Regions from separate parts of the Comamonas sp. Y33R10-2 genome, predicted to be linked through region 1. Evidence: riboswitches for the same ligand, from Rfam matches in the RefSeq annotation. Region 1 holds a riboswitch; the other holds the start of a gene.
What was found. A riboswitch is a leader RNA that binds a small molecule or an ion and turns the genes downstream of it on or off. The one in region 1 is predicted to bind glycine.
Positions count from the first base shown of each region.

Region 2: another riboswitch for glycine. It lies ahead of gcvT (glycine cleavage system aminomethyltransferase GcvT); the one in region 1 lies ahead of KUF54_RS08850 (trimeric intracellular cation channel family protein).

Region 1 covers NZ_CP079925.1:1,976,383-1,980,224, reverse strand. The annotation lists gene mnmC (FAD-dependent 5-carboxymethylaminomethyl-2-thiouridine(34) oxidoreductase MnmC) at 1-1,878, opposite strand, end outside; gene KUF54_RS08850 (trimeric intracellular cation channel family protein) at 2,058-2,723, opposite strand; glycine riboswitch at 2,775-2,894, opposite strand; glycine riboswitch at 2,908-2,999, opposite strand; gene KUF54_RS08845 (acetate uptake transporter) at 3,140-3,709, opposite strand.
Region 2 covers NZ_CP079925.1:1,716,129-1,719,970, reverse strand. The annotation lists gene gcvP (aminomethyl-transferring glycine dehydrogenase) at 1-218, opposite strand, end outside; gene gcvH (glycine cleavage system protein GcvH) at 334-708, opposite strand; gene gcvT (glycine cleavage system aminomethyltransferase GcvT) at 826-2,004, opposite strand; glycine riboswitch at 2,063-2,190, opposite strand; glycine riboswitch at 2,209-2,319, opposite strand; gene KUF54_RS07740 (energy transducer TonB) at 2,440-2,937, opposite strand; gene KUF54_RS07735 (DHA2 family efflux MFS transporter permease subunit) at 3,320-3,842, opposite strand, start outside.

The DNA of each region.
Region 1 (3,842 bases):
CGCGGCCAGCAGCTCGCCGCAGAGCATGGAAAGCGTCAATCCCCGCGAGCCTAGCCCTGTCAGCACCCACAGCCCGATTTGGTCATTGGCCGACTTCCCTATCGGGCCCGCAAGCGGCAGGCGGTCATAGGCAGCGCAGCGCACTCTGGCCCAGGTTTGTTCCAACGTCTCGGGCTGCTGCTGCGCCGTAAAAAAGGTCTGCAAGGCGCGGCTGCACTCGGGCAGCAGGGCGGCCAGTTTTTCAGCGTTGCCCGCATGGGCGGCTAGCTGATCGGCTTGGCTGGGCGGAAGCTCGGTCACATCGCGCTCGAAGGTGGAGCCCATGATCCATTGATTGGCGCTGGCGCTGCTTGGCTTGTCTGGATTACTGCTCAGAAAGTCCGGCACCAAGTTGCCGTTGCCGTTGACGGGGAAGGGCGGCATGGCCGCCTGCGTTTGCGTCGTATGGTCTGCCACGCTGACCTGCCCGCGTATGGCTTGCAGCTCCCATAGCCCGGCATCCATGCCACTGGCTTGCAGCAGGCTTTTGCTGGTGGGGCCTAGTGCCAGCACCAGCATGGGGGCTTGGGCGATGGTCTGGCCTTCTGGGTTCAAGACCTGCCACTGGCCGCTGGCTTCATCGCGCAGCAGCTTGGCGGCGTGGGCATTGCCTTGCCATTGAATTAGCGGCGACTGCAACAAAGCGCGCACCAACTGGGCCGGTCTGACCCAGCCTGCTTGCGCATGCCATAGGGCGTGGCTGTCGTTGGGTAAATGCGCAGCGGCCAAGTGCTGGCTGCTGGCTGGATTACTCCACTGCAAGCCCCAGCCCGATTCAGCGCTGTCTGCCCTGAGCCATTGCGGGGGCAGGTGGGTGGGCTCGTTCAAGTCGTGCTCCAGCACGCCGCTGTGCGCCCAGTCTTGGCCGGCGAGCAGTTGCTCAGCCGTACTGAGCTGCTGCAAAGTTTGTAGCGTGGTACGCACGCCGCTGCGTGACAAGCGCGATAAAACACTGTCATCGGGCGAGACGTGGGGGCAAAACAGACCGGCAGGCAGACCTGATGCACCGGCCGCAGGCTGGGCTGCACTATCAAGCACGGTAACCTGCCAGCCGCGCCTTGCCAAACTGGCAGCTGCTGCTGCACCGGCCAGGCCCGCGCCCAGCACCAGGCAATGGCTGGGCTGCTGAACGGGGGGCGCAAAGCCATCAACGCGCTGGCGTGGCTCCCACGCGGGGTTGTAGCTGGCTTGCAGGTTATGGCGCTTGGGCGGCGTGCCCGCGATTTTTTGAACGTCAAAACCCTGAGTCTTTAAAGCCTGCCGAACGCTGCCAGCCACACACCAAGTCGCCAGCTGCGTGCCGCGGCGGCAGTGGCGGGCGATGTTTTTCATGGCGTCTTCATCCCACAACTCGGGGTTGAGCTGGGGTGAAAAGCCATCGAGATAGACGCTATCAACTGTGAGCTGCTGCTTGCGCAGCATGATCTGCGCCGGGCCGATATAAAGCGTCAGCAGCACTTGGCCGTTGTCAAAAGACAGGCGGTGTACGCCCGGCAGCAGCCCCCACCATTGATCGGCCAGTTGCAGGCCCAAGCTGCGCAGTTCCTCATCGGCTGGCAAGGATCGAAGCAGGTCTTCGCGTGAGACGGGGAAGGCCTCTACCGAGACAAAATGCAGCAGCCTTGCGCGCTGCGGGTCTGCCTTCCAGGCCGCCCAGGTCACCAGAAAGTTCAGGCCAAAGCCAAACCCGGTTTCCAAAATGCGCCACTGCGGCGCGTTGGCCCATGCAGCGGGCAGGCCGCAGCCGCCTAAAAACACCTGCTTGGCTTGCTTCAGCCCGCCATCCTCGCTGTGATAGCGATCGCCAAATCGGGTGTTATAGGGAGTGCCGTCAGGCATCCATGTGATGGGTTCAGGCATGGCAGAGGAAGGTGCATTCACAGGGCGTGATGCTTAAAAACTGGCGCGCTCCAGCATTAGAGATGCCGGGCAAGAGCCGCCTTGCGGCGAGGGCATCGTCCCCATTCCGCGAAGCGAGAGAGGGGGAAGGCGCACAGCGCCACAGGGGGTGCTTCATCTTATTCCCAGCGTTGCTGATAGGAAAAGACGGGAAGGCGCCACTTGAAACGAATAGCTGCCATACGAAACGCCAGACCCCCGATAAAACAGACGATGGTGCTGACGTTGGGGCTTACCTCCAGATAGCGCAGGCCGAGGAACATCAAACACACGGCCAGCGACACGCTGGCATACAGCTCGCGGCGGAAGACTACGGGCACTTGGTTGCACAGCACGTCGCGCAAAATGCCGCCGCTGATGCCGGTAATCATGCCCGCCATGATGACAACGATGGTGGGGTAGCCCAGCTCTAGCGCGGTATTACAGCCGATGAGCGAAAAGGCGATTAAGCCCATGGCGTCCAGCAGCAAAAACACCTGTTTGAGCTTGACCATGTGGCGTGCGACCAGCGTGGTCAGCAGGCCAAAGCTGATGACCAAGTACACATATTCGGGGTGCTGCGTCCAGCCAATCGGGTAGTGGCCCAGCACCATATCGCGAATGGTGCCGCCGCCCAAAGCGGTGACGAAGGCGATGACAACAACGCCAAAGATATCCATATTGCGCCGGCCCGCAGCCAGTGCGCCGGACATGGCTTCTGCCGCAATGGCCACCAAATAGATGGCCAGCATGACGGTGAAATTAGAGGCCTGGAACGAGTCCAGCAAAGAGATAGAGGGAAGCATGAAGGCTCTTGAAAATAAACCAGCCACTCGCATCAGCGGGTTGTCTGGCGTGCCTCTCCCGCTGTCCTTTTACCTGAGAGTTGCGCATAAGCACCATCGTGGCGGTCATGCTTGCCCCTTCGGTGAGCCCTACAAATTGCGCATTGCGGGCTGCTCTCCAGTTGGCGATATCCGGGCCTTGTCTGGCCCACCTGCGGTTCTTAGTGCCTGAGCGATTATGGGAGTTTGCGCCTTCGGCGGGAGCCGTTGCAGACCCCTCTCTCCCGCAGGATGGGCGCGATTCTAGCCTGCCGTAAGGCGCTTTTAGCGACTCATGGCTTCGTTTTGCTTTTGCCCTTCAGTTTTAGTCCATAAAAAAGCGCTGCTGGCAATCCACCAGCAGCGCTTTTGAGAGCTATCGCTTTATTGCTTGATGATTAAAGCGGAAGAATTGTCTTTTCGTAAGCGCCATTAATCATGATGGCCGAAGCTTCATAAAAAGCCAGTGAGCCGCAGACAATACCCACCCAGCCGGCGATATTGAGAATGCTAGTGCTGCCCGTAAAGTAAGAGGCAGACAATAAGAAAAACAAAATAGCCAAGGAGCCGAACAGCAGTTTGCCGGTGGTGTGACCCTTTAATGTTTGCAGGAAAAAGATAACCGTAAACATGCCCCAGATGGCTAAATAGCAACCCATAGAAGTGGCATCAGGTTTTGCGGCGCCAAAAACACCGGGTGCCAGCCATAAGAAAACCAAGGTCAGCCAAAATGCGCCATAGGCCATAAAGGCGACGCTGGCGAAATTATTGCCTTTCTTCCAAGCCATGACACCCGCAATAAACTGCGCGCCACCGCCAAAGAAAATGCCCATTCCCATAATCATACTGTCGACCGGGAAAAATCCAGCATTGTGGATATTTAATAAAATCGTGGTCATTGCAAAGCCAAATAATCCCAGCGGTAATGGGTTGGCTGTGTTGTCTTTCAGGGTATAAGTATTATTCATCACCAATAATCTCGTTCGGTTTTTTTGAGCGTGAATTGTACTGTCGGGGAATTCCCTTATTTCTGAGAATAAGGAGCTGACATCAAGGTGTCAGCTTTGGTTTTTATCTACGTAATAACCACTATGTTTTGCG
Region 2 (3,842 bases), 260 kb from region 1:
AGCGCAGCCGCTTCTGTCACTGGCGCGGGCAAGTCCATCGGCTTGGGCCGGGCGATGGAGGCGGGCACCACGTCGCGAATCAGAGCGTCTAGCGTGGGCTTGCCGATGACGGCCAGCATTTTTTGCTGCTCGTCTGTATCAGGGCCGATATGGCGGGGGATGAACTCGCTGGCATTTTCCAGAGATTCGAGCGAAGCGACGGGGGGCGACATCAGCATGGGAGGGACCTATTCTCTAAAGCTGTGACTGGCAGGCGCCGGCTTGCACGGGTAAGAGGCTGCGGGCGTTTGCCATAAAAAAACGGCCTTCGCTGATGCAAAGGCCGTGTGCCAATTAATTGTCTTTGGCGAAGTCGTTGTAAGCGGTCTCTTCCATCAGACCATCTAACTCGCTCACGTTGCTGAGCTTGACCTTGAAGAACCAGCCAGTGTTCAGCGGGTCGCTGTTAGCCAGCGATGGGTCGTTGCGCAGTTCTTCGTTGACTTCAACGATTTCGCCGGTCACGGGCATGTAGACGTCAGCGGCGGCCTTGACGGACTCGACCACGCCAGCAACATCGCCTGCGTTGAAGGTTGCGCCAACTTCGGGCAGGTCCACAAACACCACATCGCCCAGCGCGTCTTGTGCGTGGACGGTGATGCCGACGATGGCGGCATTGGTGTCAGCGATGTTGATCCATTCGTGTTCTTTGGAAAATTTGATGCTCATGGAAGGGCTCCAGATGGTGGATTCAGTTGAATCGAATTTTTTGAGAAAGGTCCAGCGCGCACTTTAGCGGCGTTTGGTGGCGCTCTGAGCCTTAGCGGGTTGTTCTGCGTAGATTGCTTAGCCGCGGTAGTAATTCGTTGGCACAAAGGGGGTGGCCGCGACCTTCATAGGAACTTGCTTGCCGCGCACGATGGCGAAAACTTCGGTGTCTACCGCTGCATAGTCGGGCTGCACATAGGCCAGCGCTACAGGCTGATTTAAGGTGGGGCTAAGCAGGCCGCTGGTGATGTGGCCAATTTTTTGGCCGGTCGCGTTTTGCAATTCGGCTGGCTCACGCACGGGGATGCGCTCTAAGGCCACCAGTCCCACACGCTTGCGGTTGAGCTGCTGCGGATTTTGTAGCTGCGCAAGCACCGTGCTTGAACCGATGAAGCCGCCTTCGCGCTCGCCACCGGGGCGGCGCACCTTTTGCATGGCCCAGTTCAAAGTGGCTTCTACCGGCGTAGTGGTGGTGTCGATATCGTTGCCATACAAGCACAGGCCTGCTTCAAGGCGCAGCGAGTTACGTGCGCCTAGCCCGATAGCGGCGACTTCGGGCTGGGCCAGCAGAGCTTGGGCCAGCGCTTCGGCGGCTTTGCCGGGCACGGAAATTTCAAAACCGTCTTCACCCGTATAGCCACTGCGCGTGATGTAGAGCACGTGGCCTTGCCAGTCGAAGTGGTTGCCAGTCATAAAGACTAGCGACGTCACACTGGGAATCAGACGCGCCAAAGCGGTGACGGCTTGCGGGCCTTGCAGTGCCAGCAAGCCGTGCTCGGGCAGGGGCACGACTTCACAGCGGCTGCCAATATGCTTTTGAATATGCGCAATGTCTTCGGCCTTGCAGGCGCCGTTGACGATGAGGAACAAGTCATCGCCACGGTTGACGAACATCAGATCGTCCAGAATGCCGCCTTGCTCGTTGAGCAGCAGGCCGTAGCGCTGCTTGTGCAGACCAAGGCCCATGACGTCAACAGGCATTAGCGATTCAAGCGCTGCCGCACCATCGGGACCGCGCAGCAGCAACTGGCCCATGTGCGAGACATCGAACAGGCCTGCGGCCTTGCGGGTGTGAAGATGCTCGGCCATCAAGCCCTGTGGGTACTGCACGGGCATGAAGTAGCCGGCAAAGGGCACCATGCGGGCGCCCAGTTTCTGGTGCAGGGCGAACAGTGACGTGGTGCGCAGGCCCGAAGAAATATCGGAAGCGGTATCGGAAGCGGTGTTCGAAGTAGTAGCGGCAATAGTCACAGGCAAGCGCTCCGGTCATAAAACCAAAATGAGTGGCCATGCATGGCGATGCCATGCCTAGCGAGCTTGCCCTGCTGTCCGCTTTACCTGAGAGATTCACCGCCGCAGTGAAGTTGGGCGGTTTGCTCCTTCGGTGGATGCCATCGCCTAGCGTAATGACGTAGTGCGGCATCTCTCTCCAGCAAGGAACGCTGCCGGCATTGAGCGCAGCAGCGGTCGTCAGTCCTTTTGCCTGAGCGTTTGGGCACCGGGTGGGGTGCCTGCGCCTTCGGCGGTGCGTTGCAGCGTGAAGCTGTAGGCACTCTCTCCTGACGGTGGCGATTCTAGTGGAAGTCCCTGTATCGCCTTGAAGAATTTTTCGGGGTCTAGGGTTTACGTTAGCTCGGGGTGTGGTGCGCCAATCGCGGCAATGCTCATGCCTTGAGGCAAGCTTGCAAGCAGCTAAGGCATCACTGCCTGCGGCGTATTGATGGGCGGAAAGATCAACTCATAAGGCTGCTCGAAGCAGGAGGTGACGGGCTGACCATCGCGCATACCGGGCTTGAACTTCCAGCGCGCCAGCGATTTCTGGATGGCGTTCACGATTCGCGGGTCGGTATCGGCTGGTTGCCAGGTAACGCGGCCCAGCTTGCCCTCATGGGTGACTTCAAGCAAGAAGGTAACCTTGGTTGTGAGCCCATCAGGGAACCATTTGGATTGGATGGCCGGTCTTGTGTGGCGGCGCAGCTGGGGCTGTTGATCCAGTTGGCTCAGAGGAGCGCATTCTGTGCCTGTCCATTGCGGCCATGAGGGCTGGCTCACAGTGGTCTCCACGCTCTGCGTATGGCTGGGCTTGCCTGGTGCTGTAGTGGTGCAGGCACCCAGCATCAAGGCTGCGAGAGCGCTGGTGATGGTGAGGGCGCGCAGGGCCGCAGGGCGGGAGAACGTTGCAATAGTCATGAGCGTATTTTTGCCCAAGTTCCAAAAAGAACTTGTTTACTCTCAAAAAAAGAGCTGCCAGTGCTTATCAATAAAGCACTGGCAGCTCTTTTTGCTTGAAGTTCTGACTGCGTTGATTAGGGTCTGTTGAGAATTGATCGAAGATCGCGTTGCGGTGGCAAGGGGTTGGATGCAAGGCGCACGCCTGCAGCAAGGCTCATGCCTTGCAAAGGTGGGCAACGCCGCAGGCAGCCCCTTACCGCGGCAACCCGAAGGGAAGGAGGCAGGCCGGCCGCCACTCGTCGTTGCGCGCCTTGTGCGGGATAGCACCCGCACTGCGTCGCACGCCTAGATTGGCAACCGGCCTGCATCCTTCGCGACTCCGAGCAAATCTCAACAGACCCTAGTGCGCGCCAGCGGCGGCATCTGCTGCGCCGCCGGCCTGTGCAGCAGGGCGCTTGGTGAACCAGATCAGGGCGATCAAGCTCAGGAACAAAAAGGACGATGCCAGAAAGATATCGTCCGCCGCGCGGGTGAAGGCTTGCTGGTCAATCAGCCGGTTGATCTGCGCATAAGCTTGCTCGGTGCTCATGCCCGCTGCCTGCAGATTTTTGACGGTGACGGCAAACGTGCCCTGACCTTGAACCAATAGCTCAGTCAGGTGAGCGTGGTGCATGGCGGCCCGGTTTTCCCAAAGCGTGGTGGCAATGGAGGTGCCCATAGCACCCGCCGTAATGCGCACAAAGTTGGATAGGCCAGCAGCTGCCGGAATGCGGTCCGGCGTCAGCCCGCTGAGGGTGATGGTGGTTAGCGGAATAAAGAAGAAGGCCATGGCCCCGCCCTGAATCAGCGTGGGAATGAGGATGTGGGCAAAGTCCGTCTCAACGGTGAATTGCGAGCGCATCCACAGCACCAGCGCAAAAACC